One region of the Streptococcus tangpeifui genome, then DNA from elsewhere that is predicted to be linked to it. Evidence: predicted binding sites of a transcription regulator. Region 1 holds the regulator's gene; the other holds the start of a gene.
What was found. Region 1 encodes Rex, which represses fermentation and respiration genes when NADH is low (regulators of the CRP and FNR family bind a similar motif). Its sites were predicted from a motif close to TTGTGAANTANTTCACAA; they were not measured.
Positions count from the first base shown of each region.

Region 2: a site for Rex is predicted at 4,671-4,688, ahead of adhE (bifunctional acetaldehyde-CoA/alcohol dehydrogenase). Genes of this name have one in related genera too.

Region 1 covers NZ_CP172427.1:948,859-958,483, reverse strand. The annotation lists gene pta (phosphate acetyltransferase) at 1-924, opposite strand, end outside; gene ACFSN5_RS04410 (RluA family pseudouridine synthase) at 937-1,833, opposite strand; gene ACFSN5_RS04405 (NAD kinase) at 1,830-2,669, opposite strand; gene ACFSN5_RS04400 (GTP pyrophosphokinase) at 2,644-3,309, opposite strand; gene ACFSN5_RS04395 (CYTH domain-containing protein) at 3,446-4,030, shown strand; gene ACFSN5_RS04390 (ribose-phosphate diphosphokinase) at 4,199-5,164, shown strand; gene ACFSN5_RS04385 (cysteine desulfurase family protein) at 5,168-6,289, shown strand; gene ACFSN5_RS04380 (DUF1831 domain-containing protein) at 6,294-6,656, shown strand; gene ACFSN5_RS04375 (redox-sensing transcriptional repressor Rex) at 6,782-7,420, shown strand; gene ACFSN5_RS04370 (gamma-glutamyl-gamma-aminobutyrate hydrolase family protein) at 7,633-8,325, shown strand; gene radC (RadC family protein) at 8,473-9,168, opposite strand; gene ACFSN5_RS04360 (PTS fructose transporter subunit IIABC) at 9,299-9,625, opposite strand, start outside.
Region 2 covers NZ_CP172427.1:2,008,708-2,018,332, forward strand. The annotation lists gene pnp (polyribonucleotide nucleotidyltransferase) at 1-777, opposite strand, end outside; gene ACFSN5_RS09280 (hypothetical protein) at 1,197-1,529, opposite strand; gene adhE (bifunctional acetaldehyde-CoA/alcohol dehydrogenase) at 1,864-4,533, opposite strand; gene rpsO (30S ribosomal protein S15) at 5,010-5,279, opposite strand; gene ACFSN5_RS09295 (hypothetical protein) at 5,567-5,938, opposite strand; gene ACFSN5_RS09300 (MFS transporter) at 6,309-7,493, opposite strand; gene ACFSN5_RS09305 (Crp/Fnr family transcriptional regulator) at 7,583-8,236, shown strand; gene def (peptide deformylase) at 8,315-8,929, shown strand; gene ACFSN5_RS09315 (TetR/AcrR family transcriptional regulator) at 8,958-9,602, opposite strand.

The sequences.
Region 1 (9,625 bases):
ACCGCGAGACAAGTCATTGACCGGCATATTGAGACCTTGTAAAATTGGCCCAATTGCGTCAAACATTCCTAAGCGTTGAGCAATCTTATAGCCAAGATTACCCGACTGCAAATCAGGGAAGATGAAGACATTGGCATGTCCGGCTATATTGCTGTCTGGAGCCTTAATAGCCGCAGTCTCTGGCACAAAGGCTGCATCAAATTGCAGTTCCCCATCCAAAGCTAGCTCAGGAGCCAAGTCCTTAGCTAATTTAGTAGCTTCTTGGACCTTTTCAGCCTGAGGTGCCTTGGCACTCCCCTTGGTAGAGAAGCTCAGCAGCGCAATTTTAGGATCCAAGTCGAAAATCTTAGCTGTATCAGCCGTATTTACCGCAATTTCAGCTAACTCTTGAGGAGATGGATCAATATTGATAGCACAATCAGCAAAGATATAACGCTCACTGGTGTTTTCCCGATTCATCAGAAAGACACCAGATGTTCGAGAGATGCCAGGTTTCGTCTTAATAATTTGCAAGGCAGGCCGAACCGTATCAGCTGTTGAATGAATGGCACCTGAGACCATGCCATCTGCCAAGCCCATCTTAACCAGCATAACGCCGAAATAGTTGACATCCCGCAAAAACCTATCAGCATCTTCTGCCGTCGCCTTTTCTTTACGAATTTCCAAGAAAAGTTCCTTCATCTTAGCAAAATCCGCATAAGTATCAGGATTGATGATCGTATAATTTTGGTCAGCAAAACCAAGTCGTTTAAGGAGATTCTTAACCTGCTCAGCTTCACCTAAAATAATCGGATCAACCAGACCTTCAAACTTCAAACGAGCAGCCGCCCGAACGACTCTTTCATCATTTCCTTCTGGAAAAACAATTTTAATACCTTTACCAGCAATCTTACTGCGTAATTCCCCAAATAAGCTTCTTATCATAGGATAAACCCTCTATTCTAAATTATGTTGTAGATTCATGATAGCGCTTTCGAAATCATCTGTCAAGCCAGATTCATAGATCCGTTCTTGACCCGTAAAAGGATCGGTTAAACATAGAGAATGACAGTGGAGAGCCTGACGTTTCATTCCATAATCCAAGGAGCCGCCATAGAGGTCATCTCCAAGGAGAGGCTGACCAATGTGCGAAAAATGTACTCTAATTTGATGGGTTCGACCAGTATGCAGCTGAATATCCAGCAACTTCACCCGACCGAAACGCTCTAAAACCCGATAGCTAGTATGGGCATACTTGCCTGAGGAATGTACTTGACGGGTAATAATACTATCCGATACTCGAGCAATAGGGGCAATAATTTCTCCCTGATCTGGTAGGTCCTCCTGTCCAGCTACCAAAGCATAATAGCGCTTCTCAATGGTTTTGGCCTGCAGGGCCTTGTCCATACGTGAATGGGCATAGCCGTGCTTAGCAAAGAGCATGAGACCGCTCGTATCCTTGTCTAAGCGCGTAACAATGTGGACCTGCTGATTTTCATAACCTTTTTCCTGATAGTAAGCCTTAACAAAATTAGCGATAGTTTCCGAATGAAGGATGCTAGGGATACTAGCATACCCCGCTGGTTTATTAACCACTAAGAAATTATCATCCTCAGCAATGATAGTCAAAGGGTGATGAATAGGCAGCAGATTAGGGCTTCCCACTTCTGCTGGAATATCAACTGCTACCTTATCTCCTTGAGTCAATAAATAAATGGCATTTCGTTCAATGCCATTTACCCATATATGTCCGCCCTGATATTTTATCTTAGCTAAAAGACCCTTAGAAATATCATGTCCCTTGAGGAAGGTCTTGATCTTGCAAGAGCGATCAGCGATAAATTCAAATCTCACGTTTCTACCTCACCGATAAAGGCATCCTTAACCCGCTCCCAGAAACCCGTATGATGGGGGGTTGACAGAAAACTAATTTTCTTATCATCCAGACAAAATTCCATCTTAGCCACATTGCGATAACTATAGGATTTATTATCAAAGGAGACTGTATAGGAGCCAACGCGTTTAGGTTCGATGGTCACGGTTTCCCCCTTAGGAATAATAGCTGAACTCCCTAAGGTCCGATAGACACGGTTGTTGAGACTAGCAATTTCCGTCATCTGAAAAGCCTCTACCGTTGGATGGAGGACCGCTCCGCCAATGGATTTGTTATAGGCTGTGCTACCTGTCGGTGTTGAGACCGTAATCCCATCACCGCGGAAACGTTCCAGAGGCGTGCCATTGATAGAAACATCCGCTACCATGGTTTTTTCCAAACGACGCAGGCTAGCTTCATTAAGAGCCCGAGCCGTCACCACTCGACCATCGGCCATAGTTACAGTCACTCGCAAAAGGGGATAGGAAATCTTCTCCCCTTGGTTTGACCGAAGATTTCTCAAAAAGGTATCCACTTCAAAGTCCCGATAATCAGTATAAAAACCTAAATGACCGGTGTGAATGCCAACAAAACGCACCTTATCCAAAGATTTCTCATACATGTGAAAAGCCGACAGAAGCATGCCATCGCCACCAATGGAAATCACAATATCAGGATTGTCCTTACTGAGATAAAAATCCCGATCGGGCTTGAGAGCCGCAAAAATTTTGGAGGCGACTCGTTTGCTTTGGTACTTACCGTTAGCAATAATGGCCACCCTAGTCTGAGGCTTACCTGTATAATTCATCTGTGTCATCACTGTTTCCTACACCATCACTTAGTTTTCTGCTAACAGGATCATACAGAAGCTGAGCTTCCTTGATATCATCCCGAATTTTTCGCATTTCTTCATCCAACTCACGCGCAATCCTAGAGGTTACCTCAAGCCGCTGCTTAATTTCTTCCGGGAAATCCCCTTTATATTTGTAATTAAGTGAGTGCTCAATGGTAGCCCAGAAATTCATCGCCAGTGTCCTAATCTGAATTTCGGCCAGCACGTTTTTTTGTCCGTCAATCGTATCAACTGGATATTCAATAATCACATGGTAAGACCGATAGCCACTGGCCTTACGATTATTGATATAGTCTCGCTCTTGGACGATTGTCATATCATGACGCTGACGAATTAATTCTAAAACCTCTTGAACGTCATCAACAAACTGGACCATAATACGCACACCAGCAATATCTTGCATATCCTCGGCCAAATGCTCTTCCTTAACACCACGAAGAAGCATTTTTTCCTTGATACTTTCAATTGGCTTAACCCGACCGGTCACAAATTCAATAGGCGAATGGCGATTCTGCTTGCGGAATTGCTTACGAATGCCTCGAAACTTAATTTTCAATTCACCAACAGTCTGAATATAGGGGTCTAAGAAGGCTTCCCATTCCATATTTGTCTACTTTAAACTCCTGTTTTTCTAGGCTTATGACTAATCAACAGTCATGCCTTGTCAATTAGTCCACATTTTTATAAAATTAGTTTAAGTAAAATTATACCATAAAAAGGGCTACAGAAGGAAAATCAAAATGAATCATTTGGAAATCGAATACAAGACCATGCTTAATAAGGCTGAGTTCAATCGAATGGAGACCCTCTTTTCACACATTCCGGCTATCACCCAAACCAACTACTACTTTGATACCGATGACTTTATTATGCGAAAAAAGCGTTTGTCTCTGCGTATTCGTACCTTTGACAAGGGAGCCGAACTAACTCTGAAAATTCCTAAAGAGGTGGGCACCTTGGAACACAATATTGATCTTAGCCGCCAAGAAGCGAGACAGATTATTGAATCTTGTCAATTTCCTGACAATGCCATTAAGGACCTCATTCATGAGCACGGTGTTGACTGCGACCAGCTTAAAAATTTAGGCCACTTGACAACCGTTCGGCGGGAAAAAGAATCTCCCATTGGTCTCATGGCCCTAGATAAGAACAATTACGCAGGCCGAATTGATTATGAACTAGAGCTTGAAGTTGAGGAGCCTGATAAGGGCAAAGTCGATTTTGAAGCCTTCTTATTAGAAAATAACATTGATCTTAAATATGCTAAAAGTAAAGTAGCACGCTTCTGCTCAACCTTAAAACAAAATGATAGATTTTTTAAATAGCGATAAAAGGCTGGAAAAATCAGCCTTTTTTGGTACAATATAAAAGGAAAATTCTAAGATTTCGAGGCCTAAAACTAGGGAAACTCCTCCCCTCAGTCACCCTTGATTTTCTTACACACTCAATAAGCCTCTGAGCTTATCGCTTATTCAAAGGAGAATGACACTGTCATGGTAGAAACTAGCACCCCAAAATTATTTTCGCTGACATCTAATACTGCTATTGCAGAAAAAATCTCACAAGCAGCTGGAATTCCGCTTAGCAAATTAGCTTCTAAGCAATTTTCCGACGGTGAAATCATGATTAACATCGAAGAAAGTGTCCGTGGCTATGATATCTACGTCATCCAGTCGACTAGCTTTCCTGTTAATGACAATCTCTGGGAACTCCTAATTATGATTGATGCCTGCAAGCGGGCTTCGGCTAATTCAGTCAATATCATCATACCTTACTTTGGTTACGCTCGCCAAGACCGCATTGCTCAGCAGCGCGAACCTATCACAGCCAAGCTGGTCGCTAATATGTTGGTCAAAGCCGGAGCTGACCGTATCCTAACGCTTGATTTGCACGCTGTTCAAGTACAAGGGTTCTTCGATATTCCAGTTGATAACCTCTTTACGGTTCCTCTCTTTGCGGAACGCTATGTTCACATGGGACTCAAGGGTTCTGATGTCGTTGTCGTCAGCCCCAAAAACTCAGGTATCAAACGAGCTCGTAGCTTGGCAGAATACCTAGATGCTCCAATTGCTATCGTTGACTATGCTCAAGACGATACTCACCGTGAAGAAGGGTACATTATCGGAGAGGTCGCTGGAAAAAAGGCTATCTTGATTGATGATATTCTCAATACCGGTAAAACCTTCGCTGAAGCGGCTAAAATTGTCGAACGTAATGGTGCTTCTGAAATCTATGCGGTTGCCAGCCACGGTCTATTCGCCGGTGGAGCCGCTGAAATTCTCGAAGCAGCTCCTATTAAAGAAATTCTAGTGACTGACTCTGTAGCTACCAAAGAAAGAGTCAGCAGCAATGTTACCTATATCTCAGCTAGCGGGCTGATTGGTGATGCTATCACTCGCATTCACAACCACAAACCACTCAGTCCACTCTTCACTTATACTGCCGAAGACGAGGATTAAGAGATGATTTATCTTGATAATGCTGCGACAACTCCTTTAATTCCAAGTGTTATCGACGCAATGACAGCGGTTATGACCGACAATTTTGGCAATCCGTCCAGTATCCATACCTATGGACGTCAAGCCAGCCATCTCTTGCGGGAAAACCGGCTTACTATAGCCAAGACTTTAAAGACTCAGCCTAGAAATATTATCTTCACATCTGGAGCCACCGAAAGCAATAACATGGCCATTCAGGGCTACGCTCTAGCCAATCAAGATAAGGGCAAACACTTGATTACCACTGCCATTGAGCACCATTCAGTCCTCCATGTTATGGACTATTTGGAAAAGCGATTTGGTTTCCAAGTGACCTATCTCCAGCCTGATGCCAACCATCAGTTCACTGTAGAGGCGCTCAAAGCTGCCCTTAGAGAAGATACCATCCTAGTCTCGACTATGATGGCCAATAATGAAACCGGAGATCTTTTCCCTATAAGCGACTTTGCCCAGCTTTTGGCTGACCATCAGGCAGTTTTTCATGTTGATGCTGTCCAAGCCATGGGCAAAATGGCTATTCGGCCCGAAGAACTCGGTGTTGATTTCCTTTCTGCTTCTGCTCATAAGTTTCACGGTCCTAAGGGAACGGGCTTTCTCTATGCCAAACCTCATCACATGGACAATCTCCTGCACGGTGGCGAGCAAGAGGATAAAAGACGGGCTAGCACTGAGAATATGATTGGCATTACAGGTATGGCTCAAGCACTCAAAGAGGCCGACCAAAACTTAGATGGGAACTATCAAAAAGTAGCTCACCTCCGCAATGTCTTCTTAAAAGAATTGACTAAGCAAGGCCTAGACTACTATCTCAACGGGAGTGATAACAGCCTTCCCTATGTCATCAATATCGGTTTTCCGCGAAGCCATAACAATCTTCTCCTAACCCAATTAGACTTAGCAGGATTCGCTGTATCGACGGGTTCTGCCTGTACCGCTGGTACTGTTGACCCCAGTCATGTTTTGGAAGCCTACTACGGGAGCGACTCCTCTCGCTTGGACGAGTCCATTCGCATCAGCCTGTCAGAACTCAATACCCCTGAGGAATTAATCAAACTCGCAAAACAATTAAAAGAAATTATAGGATGATACCATGGCATTTGAAAAATCTATTCACTTGGACGACTGTAAGTATACCTATACCATCAGTCCTAAGATTAAAAAATATACACTGAGAGATACAACTTTTGAACCAAATAAACTTGGTCATTACGAACTTAACCGTCTTCTGGAAGAGGTTCCCAATTCTGGACAAGGTTTCCCTGTTAAAATTACTATTCACAAGGATTTGTCTTCCTTTAAACTCAGTATCACCGACCAGTCTGGACTGCGCTTGGTCAATATCTTTAAATCAGACAAAACAGCTATTATTCAAGATAAATTTTACTTTTTGATGGATAGCTTGGTCGAGCGAGATATTTTTACGAAAACAGAAAATGACAGTCCAAATCTTTGATTTCGATAGAAGAATCCTATGCTAACATAGGATTTTTTTATCACAAATTTGTTGCAGTTTTCACAATCTTGTTCTACAATTAACTTAGAACTATTGACTTTAAAATAGATTGGAGATAGTCAATCATGGTTATTGATAAATCTATTCCAAAAGCGACAGCCAAACGCCTATCGCTCTATTATCGAACTTTTAAACGCTTTAATGCAGGGAATATTGAAAAGGCCAGCTCCAAGCAAATTGCTGAAGCTATCGGAATCGACTCAGCCACTGTTCGCCGAGATTTTTCTTACTTTGGTGAACTAGGGAGACGGGGATTTGGTTACGACGTTAAGAAGTTGATGAATTTCTTCGCTGATATCCTTAACGATCATTCTATCACTAGTGTAGCCCTAGTCGGCTGCGGGAATATGGGCCGAGCCCTGCTCCACTACCGTTTTCATGAACGCAATAAGATGCAAATTATAATGGCATTTGATACGGATGATCATGAACTGGTTAATACTAAGACAGACGATGGCATTCCTATCTACGGTATTTCGACCGTCAAAGAGCATCTCAAAAACTCTAATTGCCAGACGGCCATCCTGACTGTTCCCAGTCTTAAAGCCCGGGAAGTCGCTGATCAGCTAGTAGAGGCTGGTATCAAAGGAATACTGAGCTTCTCTCCAGTCAATTTGCACCTGCCTGAGGGTGTCTTTGTGCAATACGTCGATCTGACCAGTGAACTCCAGACACTTCTCTTCTTTATGAATCAGAATCACTAAAAGTATTAAAGTTCAATAAAATTGAAGAGCATGTAAGATAGATGCTTATAGATTTTTTTCTAGGTCATCTTATGAGTTAGCGATACTGTCTATTATATGCCCTTTCAACTGCCTTATGCTCCTCTTCAAAGATTAGCACAATGTGTGGGGAGGCAAGTTTCCGTCCCATCTCTTTCTCAATTCATATTTTACCACCTAGGAGGTTTTCCTTAATGAAGCAAAAACCAATCATTGGTATTACAACAAATGAAAGGCCTAACAGCGATAACATCACCACTAGTTATACTCCCAAAGGATTTGTCCAAGCGGTTCAAAGGGCTGGTGGAATTCCTCTGCTCCTGCCTATTGGTTCCATCGATGATGCTATCGAGTATGTTGGTATGGTGGATAAAATTCTATTGATTGGTGGACAAAATGTTGATCCTGAATTCTATCACGAAACAAAACAGGCATTAGATGATGATTTTTCTCACCGCCGAGATATTTTTGAATTTGCCATTATCGATGAAGCTATTCGTCAAAGAAAATCTATATTCTCCGTTTGCCGTGGTACCCAACTAATGAATGTGGCTCTGGGAGGTAACCTCAACCAAGCCATTGAAAATCACTGGCAGGAGGCTCCGACTGACTATCTCTCCCATGAAATGACGATCAAAGCCAATACAAAATTAGCTGAAATCTACGGCTCTGAAACCACAATCAACTCCTTCCATCATCAGAGCATTAAGGAACTCTCTCCCTATCTTGATGTTATTGCTGAGGATCCTAAAGATGCAACCATCGAAGCCGTTGCTTCCAACCATCCTGATATCCATTTTTTAGGAGTCCAATGGCATCCAGAGCATCTGATTGGCAGTCGGCAGGAAGATCAAGAGCTCTTCAACTATTTTGTCAACGAACTATAGGCATGAAAAAAGCGATTGAAAATTAAGAGGCTGCTATCCTCTCATATCATTAAGCAGCTTCCCAAGAGCTAAGCTACTTACTTATCATTTTGACCAGACAGTTTTCTACTGCCTGGTCTTTTTATTAGCAAGTTAGTTTCAATATTTTCAGCTGGGCAGATCAATGATAATATCTGTTTTTTCCCGAAAACTATAATAATGATCATAACCAACGATAATATGATCCAAAAAGGCCAAACCAAGGTCATCACAGCAGCGTTTGATTTTCTCTGTAAACACAATATCATAACGGCTCGGATCAGGCTGTCCTGAAGGATGGTTATGAACAACGATAACTGATGTTGCCATAACTCGACAAGCGTAGTGGAGAATCTCTCGTGGTTCTGCAATAGAGCGCTGAACGCTACCAATAAAAATAGTTTGCTTTTTAATCAGGCGATTCTGAGTGTCTAAATAGAGAGCTATCAAATGCTCCTGTCTTTTATCCCGCAACTCTGCTATCATTTTCTTGGCCAGACGGTCACTGGAAATAATCCTTTCTGACTTCTCAGGCAATGTTTGATTGATGCGCTTAGAGAATTCTAAGGCCGCTTTCAGCTCAATGGATTTAACCCGACCGATTCCTGGAATAGCTTGCAACTCCTCCAAGGATAAACTGCGAAAATCTGCTAAGCTATCAACTGTCTCCAAAATATTATTGGCCAGAGTTAAAACGTGGTGCCGTCGAGTTCCCGTCCGCAAGAGAATGGCTAATAGCTCTTGATTGCTCAGGCTCTCTGCACCAAGACTAATCAGGCGTTCTCTGGGTCTCATAGCTTCTTCATGAATTTCTACACTATACATGTTCTACCTCCTAACTTTATATTCGTAGGCCAGTGGCAAAAATGCTATTTTTCCGCAACATTTTAAAAATTAAAAATCCCTCCAGTTAAATGAATAACTGAAGAGATAGATGTCATTTTTGAACATTAAGTTAAGCATCTTGTTCCTTACGGAGAGCACCGAAGATGATACCCGATACAACTGCTCCGATGGCAACAAAGATCAGATAGAGCCACCAGTTTGTTGTCAAAGCAACAACGAAGATACCGCCGTGAGGAGCTAAAAGCTTGATACCCGCAGCACCAACTAAAGCTCCTGTTAAAGCTGAACCGACCATAAAGCTTGGAATAGCACGACCTGGGTCAGCAGCACCAAATGGGATAGCCCCTTCGGTAATAAAGGACAAGCCCATAACAATATTGGTCAAACCGGAATCGCGCTCTTCCTTATTAAACTTCTTAGGGAAAAGACGAGTGGC
Region 2 (9,625 bases), 1.1 Mb from region 1:
TTCAACTTGAACAGCTTTTTGCAGATCACTGTTATAAGCTGAAATAATTTCAGCCTGAAGCTCAGGGGCAACCTGCAAGAGCTCAACCTCTGCTTTTTCCTTACCAATTGCAGCGACAATTTCTTCTTGGAAGGCAATCAGTTCCCGAATGGCTTCATGTCCTTTGAGTAAAGCTGCTAGCATAATATCTTCGGATAATTCCTGAGCACCCGACTCAACCATATTGATAGCTGTCTTAGTTCCCGCCACCGTCAACTCCAGACTGGAGGCCTCCTTTTGTTCAGCTGTAGGATTAATGATAAAATCACCATTTAGGTAGGCAACCTGAACGCCTGCAATCGGTCCATTAAAGGGAATATCAGAAATACAGAGAGCGAGAGAACTTCCAAACATCGCTGCCATTGGAGCAGAAGCATCAGGATCGTAGGATAAAACCGTATTGATGACCTGTACTTCATTGCGAAAACCTTCGGCAAACATGGGCCTAATAGGACGATCAATCAGACGAGCCGTTAAAGTGGCATCGGTCGAAGGACGACCTTCCCGTTTCATAAATCCACCAGGAAATTTGCCAGCCGCATACATCTTTTCCTCGTAATTAACCTGCAAAGGAAAAAAGTCAGTTGTAGCCATTTTTTTGGACATGGTTGCAGCGGATAGGACTGTTGAATCTCCATAACGCACAACAGCAGCACCGTTAGCCTGTTTGGCTACTTGACCGATTTCAACCACTAGGGGTTTCCCTGCAAAAGTCATTTGAAAGGTTTGTTTTGCCATGAATCTACCTCATACCCATGAATCAGCAAGAACTTTTTCATAGGCTAAAGCCTGGCCCTCGCTAATCCTTGAATGTTCTAGTTAAAATTGATACCTGTTTTTTACAAAATTAAATAAAGATGAGCTTAAAGATTTACTGCAAGGCCTCTTGACTTAATTTTGTATAAAATCATGGTATCGCTTATATTCTACCACAAAAGGAGGCTAATGATAAGATTAGGAACAGGATTAAAGCTAAGAAAAAGCCTCAAAATTGTCCTTTGAAGTCTATGTTTATATAAAATCAGACTAGGCATCAAGCACAGGCAGCTTAAATTATCTAGTGGATTTAAGGTTGGAATAAGACAAACGACAATTGATAACACTGAAACGAAGCAAGGCCTAAGGCAATGACATATCATTTAGTTTTTCAAAAAGCATTAGAAGCGATTAAGCATCTGAGCTATGATTAACAAGGCTAAGAAAAACACGACAATAATTCCGAAGCCAGAAAATCCGGCTTGAATCCGCTTGGGCTTGGTTAAATTTAGTGGCAGTCCTAAGCCAAACAAAAAGGGGCCTAGGATAAAGAAGCTATAAAAAAAGACATCATTTTTTAGATGAAGACTGTAAAAAGACAGACCAAAAACAAGAATACCTAAGAAACTGATCCAGACCAATTTGCGGTAGCCTGAGGACAGGGCTAGCCCGAGAAAAACCAGACCTAAGGCTGGCATGGCTAGAATAAAAATAAAGAGAAGCTGAACTAACATGGCTCTATTATAGCATAAAGGTTAAAAAGCCAAGTCAGCAAAAAAAGAGGAGAGTGGGACAAAAATCAGTAAATTGTGATAAAATCACGATTTTGATTTTGTTATCCCACTATCCTCTGCACAATTGGCTAGGTTTTCCACTTTGGCCTTGCGGCAAAAGGAAAAACTGCCAGCAGCAGTTCATAGAGGCTAAAGCACCTATGAACTATGCAAGGGTAAGATTTGTTGGTTACGAAGAAGTCTTACTCTCAACTGCTGCGCCAAGAGTTTGTTCCAAAATAGGAAGACTGGACGAATTCTTGTCCAGCCTTCTTCTAGTTTATCCGATTGTACCTTAGAATTGATCAATCAAAAGTTGTTTCATATCTTCAATGTATGGCTGACGTGGGTTAGCTGGTGTACATTGGTCATCATAAGCCAAACTAGCCAGACGATCCACAGCTGCGTCAAAGGCTTCCTTGGTAACCCCGTTAGCTGAAAGTTTTGGTTCAACACCTACTGCATGCATCAACTTGTCAATGCGTGCGCAGAGTGCTTCAACCAATTCAGCATCGTCTTTACCTTCAAGTCCAAGGGCTCGAGCAATATCTGCATAATCACGCTGTGCACGGTATTCTTCATAACGTGGGTAAACTGAACGTTTGACATTTCCTGCTACGCCATTGTAGCGAATAACATGCTGCATGGCAATTGCGATAGCAAGGCCGTGCGGAAGGCCGAATTCGCCACCAGTCTTGTGTGCCAGTGAGTGGTTAATACCAAGGAAGGCATTACCGAAAGCCATACCAGCAAGCGTTGAAGCATAATGCATGTTTTCTTTGGCTTGTTCACCGCGAAGTGTTGGATTCTTAGGATCATAGTTATAAGCATCTTCCAAGTTTTCGATGATTAACTTGATAGCTTCAAGTGACCATGGACGTGTAAAGTCAGACGCCATAACAGATACGTAAGATTCAAGGGCATGTGATAAAGCGTCAAGACCTGACCAAGCAGCTGTACGTTTTGGTACAGTCATAACAAACTCTGGATCAACGATAGCGACTTGAGGTGTTAATTCATAGTCGGCAAGTGGGTATTTCACGTGTGTGAAATCATCTGTGATAACAGCAAACGGCGTTACCTCTGCACCTGTACCTGATGTTGTTGGAATACAGAAGAGACGAGTCTCTGTTTGATGTTTGAACTTCACAATACGTTTGCGGATATCGATGAATTTTTGTTGCAATTCAAGGAAGAATTCACTCACATTTTCATAAGCATCAAGCCATCCTTCTTCACGATCAAGAGATACTTCGTAAATCAAACGAGCAATCTTAGAGGCATCAATCGCAGAACCACCACCGATAGCAATAACGGTATCAGGCTTGAAGTCACGCATTTGTTTGGCGATTTCAATTGTTTGACCAAGAGTTGGGTCTGGCTTGATGGTGCCATAAAGTGAGGTCACCACTTTTTCATCACGAAGTGCTAATTGCGCATAAACCGTATCAACAAAACCAAATTGAACCATCCCCGGGTCGGCAACGATGAGGGCGCGTGTCATTGGTTCATAGGCATCTTGCAAATAAGAAATAGCATTCTTTTCGTAGTAAGTTTTTTCTGGCAAACGAATCCATTGAGGACGGTTACGGCGTTTCGCAACAGTTTTTACGTTCAAGAGGTCGCCAGTAGATAGATTGTGTGACAATGAATTTTTCCCCCATGATCCTGTTCCAAGAGTTAAGCTGGCTTGCAGTGCATCTGTATAGACATCACCAATACCACCGACTGAGTCTGGCTGGTTAACCAAGACACGAGATGAATTAAGGGCATCACCATATTCCGTAACGAATGGGTCAGCTTGAGAACCGATTTGGATAGCACAGTTGTGACCAGCACCTTGATAATCAAGCAAAGCAGCCACGATCTCGATACCGTCTTGGCGATCTTTCGCTTTATAAACTGAAAGGATTGGAGAAAGCTTCTCTGAAGATAATTTTTCACCAATGTTTTTCTTGTCCAATTCAAACAAGAGCACATCTTTACCTTCTGGTAATTTCACACCAGCGTGTTCACAAATCCAGGCAGCTGACATACCAGCAACGGGTCCGTTAACACCGTGATTGTCATTGAAGACGAAATCTTCAAGTTTTTTATAGTCTTTCTTAGGTACCAAGTAAGCACCTTTTTCCTGCATTTTAGCCAGCCATTCTTTGTAAATTGGAGCTTCAACTACTGCTGAGTTTTCTGTTGCACAAATCATGCCGTTATCAAAACGTTTTGACAAAAGAAGATCTTCGACTGCACGATCAAGGTGGGCCGTTGCATCTACATAAACAGCACCATTACCAGCACCAACCCCCATTGATGGGTTACCAGATTTAAGAGCTGCATTAACCATGCCGGGGCCGCCGGTTGCTAAGATGGAGGCAATTTTCTTATTTGAGATCAAGGCATTGGTATTAGCGATTGATGGTGTGTCAATCCATTGAACAATATTTTCAGGAGCACCGGCTTTGACCGCAGCATCGTAGAGAATCTGTGCGGCGTGCGCTGAACATTTTTGAGCTGATGGGTGGAAGGCAAAGACGATCGCATTGCGTGTCTTTAAAGCAACCAAAATTTTGAACATGGTTGTTGATGTTGGGTTAGTTGTTGGTACAATACCAGCTAAAACACCAAGAGGGGCTGCAATTTGGATACTGCCAGCTACTTTATCTTCACCAATAATGCCAACCGTTTTTTCATTTTTAATACGTTCATAAACATATTCTGTCGCAAAGTGATTTTTAGTATCTTTATCCTCGATAACACCGCGACCTGTTTCCTCATGTGCTTCTTTCGCCAGTTCAAGAGCGGCTTCTGAACCGGCAAGCGCCATAGCTGCAACAATTTTATCAACTTGCTCTTGAGAGTAAGTTGCATAAACACGTTCAGCTTCTACGGCTTTGTCTACAAGTTCCCCTGTATACTGTTGCGCCAATTCTTCAGCACTGAGTTCTGCAGTTTTAGTTGCTTTTGCCATAAATTTATCCTCCAACGATAATCCATTAACGAATGTTTGACTAAGAAGATAATCACACATAAGAATTTTTAAAAAATTAGTTTGTGATTTTCTTCACATTAATATTGTAATCTTTTACAAAATAATGTCAAGTACTTTTGTGAATTTTTTCACGATTTTTTTAATTTATACAATAAACTGCTTTCCTTTCTATGAAAAAACTATCAAACCAAACGGTTAGTAAGTCTAAAAAAGTGACTTGCAGAGCCTACAACTCTGTAAAAAAGAAAAAAGCAGGCTTGAAGTTTCTTGCTTCACTGCCTGCTTCCCTATTTTTCTTTGAGACTGATAGACAATAAAAATAAGCTCAGTTGTAAAACTAAGCTTAGTTATTCAAGCTCGGGCTAACAGGTTTTAGGAATCTGTCTTAAGAAATCAAAATTCCTTAACAGGCTCCTAAAATCCTACACCTTTTAATCGCCCTCAGCATCATTTTATTACCGACGAAGTCCGAGTGATTGAATGAGGTCGCGATAGCGATTAACATCGGTACGGCGAAGGTAAGCTAAAAGGTTACGACGGTGACCGATTTTTTTCATCAAACCACGGTAAGTTGCGTGGTCTTTTTTGTGTTGCTGAATATGTTCATTAAGGTGGTTGATTTCCCAAGTTAGGATTGCAACTTGCACTTCAACGGAACCAGTGTCGCCTTCGTGACGAGCATATTGAGCAATGATTTCATTTTTTTTCTCTTTTGAAATTGCCATATTTTTTCTCCTTTTATTGCTCCATCCGAGTGGTAGGCTTTGGCAAATCCTACTACCAAGAAGAAGTTAGTTTGTCTTTGCGACTCTTACATTCTAGCAAATTGGGTTAGGTCTGTCAAAGTATTTTAATTTGGACAAGATAAATTTCATCCCTTAACAAGTTAATCTGAAAAAGAGTCTGGCCCAGATTTCTCATTCAAGTAAAAATTTTTTCCACTATCTGGGGACAAAAATTCCAGAACGATACCATTGGGATCAATATCATCACCATACCTGACCTCTAGCTTTTAGCTTAGGGATCCTCTTTTTGCATCTGGGGAGGTGTCATCGTATTCAAATAGATAATGGGCTGAGTAAGGATGATCTTTTTGAATGGTCTTCCAACTTGTCCCACCCTTGGCTTGGTTTTCATAGTCACCTTCAATCAGCTGGTTAAATTGTTCTCGTGACCAGCCGATTGTGGGGTTTTCTTGTTTGACAGTTTCAACATCATCAGCTACTAGGCCTCCATCGACATCTGTCAATTGGTACTTGCCAAATCCATTTTTCTCAAAGGTTAAATGGACAGCAAGCTGCCAATCATTGTCGTTACTATTGTAATCCAAATATATTTTACTATTATCCTTCATCGTAACTACTGGCTTGGGACGCTTTCCCATGTTTCTTTAGCACTTTATTGAGAATGGTTTTATTGATTTTTAATTGCTTAACTTCCTTTAATGTCCAGTCGAACTGATAATCAGCATCCATATAGTTCTTAATATCATGAGATTTTGGCTCAGTCCAAAAGTAAGAGTCCTTAGCAGAGCTAGACCGATGCGACTGCCTATACAGAGAGCAAGTGTTAAAACTCCCAAAAAGATCAAGCAAACTAGACATCCTCCTAAAACGACCAACCTAGGATAGCCATTGTTCGATTTTTCTCGATAGGTCCTTCTGTATGATTTTCTTTAGTCATAATTTCTCATCGTGCTTAGCTAGAACAGTCAGCTTTTCCTGTCTCTTCTAATTTTTTTGATTCTGTTTTCCTCATTTATTTCCCTTAAGCAAAAGATTTTTTAACATAAGAACTAAACCCAGTCCTATACTCAGACCCCCAAAAATAGCAAAAGTGGCTCCCGATCCGCTGGCAAAGAAGCCAAAAAAGCGCAGAACCAGCGAGGCACAAGCTCCTCCCAGATTACAGCCCAGAAGAACCAAGGTGGTAGCTGTATGGAGGTGGCGCTTGTGAATGGTTTCAGAGATGAGGTTGAAGACATAGGTGACACCTAGGCTATAGACAAAGCCTGTCAGAAGAGCCCCTAAGCCCAAAATAATAATATTGGGGGCCAGCCACATGATAAGAAGTCCCAAGCCCAAAATGAAGACAACTAGACTCATCAAAGAGCGGCCAAGGAACTCCACTAAGCTGCTAAAGAATGTTCCCGCCACAATCCCCATCAGCATCATCAAACTGAGAATCAGGCTGGCCTGCTGGGCACTGCCCAATCCGTACTGGGTCACAACGAGAGGAATTCTCAGAGTATTAGCCGAATTAATAAGGATAACAAAACCTGCATAGAGGGCAAGGGATAAAATATACAGCAATTGACGAGGACTTAAATGATCAGTTTTTATTTGCTTTTTATCTTTAACAGGCTCTTGCTGGACAGGCGTTAACTCAGGTGATCGAGGAACAAATGCCAAGTAAAGCCCCAAGATAAGGAAACCTAGCGCATAAATTGCAAAAGTTACCGACCATGTAAAATTCAGTAATTGACCTGCTATAAAGGTAAAAAGAGCTGAGCCTAGGACTTCTGCTGATCCACGAAGGCCCAGCATTTTGATGCGGTCTCGTCCTGTAAAGCGTTGACTGATAATACTGATAGCACGGGCATTGATGAGACCAATCCCAAACCCCAAAACCAGGCGTGAGAGAAAAACCAGGCTATAGGTTTGATTAATTAAAGGGAAAAAGCCTCCCAGCGAAAGCAAACAAAGACCGCTGACAATAATCAAGCGTTCAGAAAAGGCCCGACTGATCCAAGGCGTTATCAATAGGACCGCAATAATAGCAAAGGAAGGCAGGGAAACAAGCAGTTCCACTCGGTCAGGACTAATCCCCCTCTGGCTGTAATAATGAATCATCTCCGGTAGGGCTGGAGAGATCGCATAGGTTGAAACCAGCATCAGGGATAAGGCCAAGAGGCTGATTTTCTCCATCGTCATTTTCATAATAATTCCTTCTTGAAAAACAGTAATGATACCAGTATAATGAAAATTAGAAAAGAAAAATAGGACATAGGTCCTAAAAAGAGGTCGCTATGGCAAAAAAGTCCTTAGAATACTACCTAAACAAATACCAGCTAGATCGTATTTTCCCTCAGCACTATATTAAGCAACTCCAGATTGTGACCTACGACAAGGGACAGGCTATCTGCCAGCAAGGGCAGGACTTACAGCATCTCTTCTATTTTATCGAAGGCCACATTAAGATTGTTCGGCGGCTCTTTAATGGTAAGGAACATATCTTAGAAACTCAGGAACAACCAACCCTTATCGGTGATATTGAGCTGATGACTAGCGAGGTCAGTGTCTCATCTGTCATAGCCCTAAAGCCTAGCCTAATCATCCAGTTACCCCTGACCAACCGTGATCAGCTCTACCAAGATCCTCTCTTTCTCTATCAGATCGGTCGCCAGCTTGCCCAAAAATTGGAGCAACAAAACATCATCTCTTCGACCAATATTTCCTATTCCGTCAAGGAGCGCTTGGCTACTTATATTCTGGCTCAGGAGGTCGATAACATCTTTCAGTTACACCCCAGTGTTTTAGCCGATGTCTTCGGGACTTCCTACCGCCACCTCGGCCGAGTGGTCAAGCAATTGCAGGATCGAGGCATTATAAAAAAGATTGCTTTTAAGACTTATAAAATTATCGATCGTTCACAGTTAGAAATAGCTAGTATTCGAAACTAGTGTCCCAATCTTTCTTTCTCCATTTTTTCGTGCTATACTGAATTCAAGTATAAATTTTACATTTAAAGAGGTTTAATCATGTCACCACAAGAAAAAATCATTAAGGCCAGTCATCTGATTGATATGTCCGATATTATCCGTGAAGGAAATCCAACATTACGAGCAGTTGCCAAGGATGTGGAATTACCGCTCTCTGATGAAGATATTATTCTAGGCGAAAAAATGATGCAGTTTCTCAAGAATTCACAAGATCCTGCTATGGCTGAAAAAATGGGCCTTCGAGGGGGGGTTGGTTTGGCAGCTCCTCAACTAGACATTTCTAAACGGATTATCGCTGTTCTAGTCCCTAATCCTGAAGACGAAGAAGGCAATCCGCCAGCTCAACCCTATAGTCTGCAGGAAATTATGTACAATCCTCGTATAGTGTCCCACTCTGTACAGGATGCAGCCTTAGCCGATGGTGAAGGCTGTCTCTCTGTCGACCGTGAGGTCCCCGGTTACGTTGTTCGCCATTCACGGGTGACTGTTGAGTATCTTGATAAAAACGGTAATAAACAAAAAGTCAAACTTCGAGGCTACAACTCCATGGTGGTTCAACACGAAATTGACCACACTAACGGTATCATGTTCTACGATCGCATCAATGAAAACAATCCTTTCGAAATAAAGGAAGGCATGCTGATTATTCAATAAAAAAACAAACAAGCTCTGGCTAATAAAGTCAGGGCTTGTTTTGGGGTTCACTTAAATAAGTATCTATAATTAGGTAAAGGCTGTCGATACCAGTCTTTTTTATCTGTTCAAATTCTTTTGGGCTATGATCATGGTAGAGTAGCTCATCAACCAAGGCGGATATAAAGTCAAAGACTACAAGTGACAAGGTTTTGAGACTAATATCTGATTGCTTGTTTTGGTAATCCAAGAAACATTGATAAGTCAGAGTTTTTATTTTCTCATTGTGCTCTTCAAGAAGAGATTTGGCTTGAGGAACCGCATAAGCCAGCATTTCGATCTGGGCATGAAATTTTGTATCCTCTACCCGCAGCAATTGCTCTACCAGAGAATGCAGCCATTTTTTAGGAGCCTGAGCAAACAGGTCTAAAGACTCCTTGGTGCTGAGTTCCGTAAAAATCTTATCGATAAAGGCGTGATTGTAGCGTTCCAAGAGCGTAATTAAAATATCTTCCTTGCTGGCAAAATAAGAATAGAGAGTCCCAACAGACAGACCAGCCGTCTTGGCAATTTCGTTGGTTGTCACATTAAAATAGACTTTTTCTGAAAACAGCTCCTTAGCTATCCTTAAAATTTTTTCTCGTTTTTCAATGCTTCTCTCCTGCCGAGGAGAGCGAACCTTTTTTTCTATCATGTGATTTCCTCTTTATCAAAGCT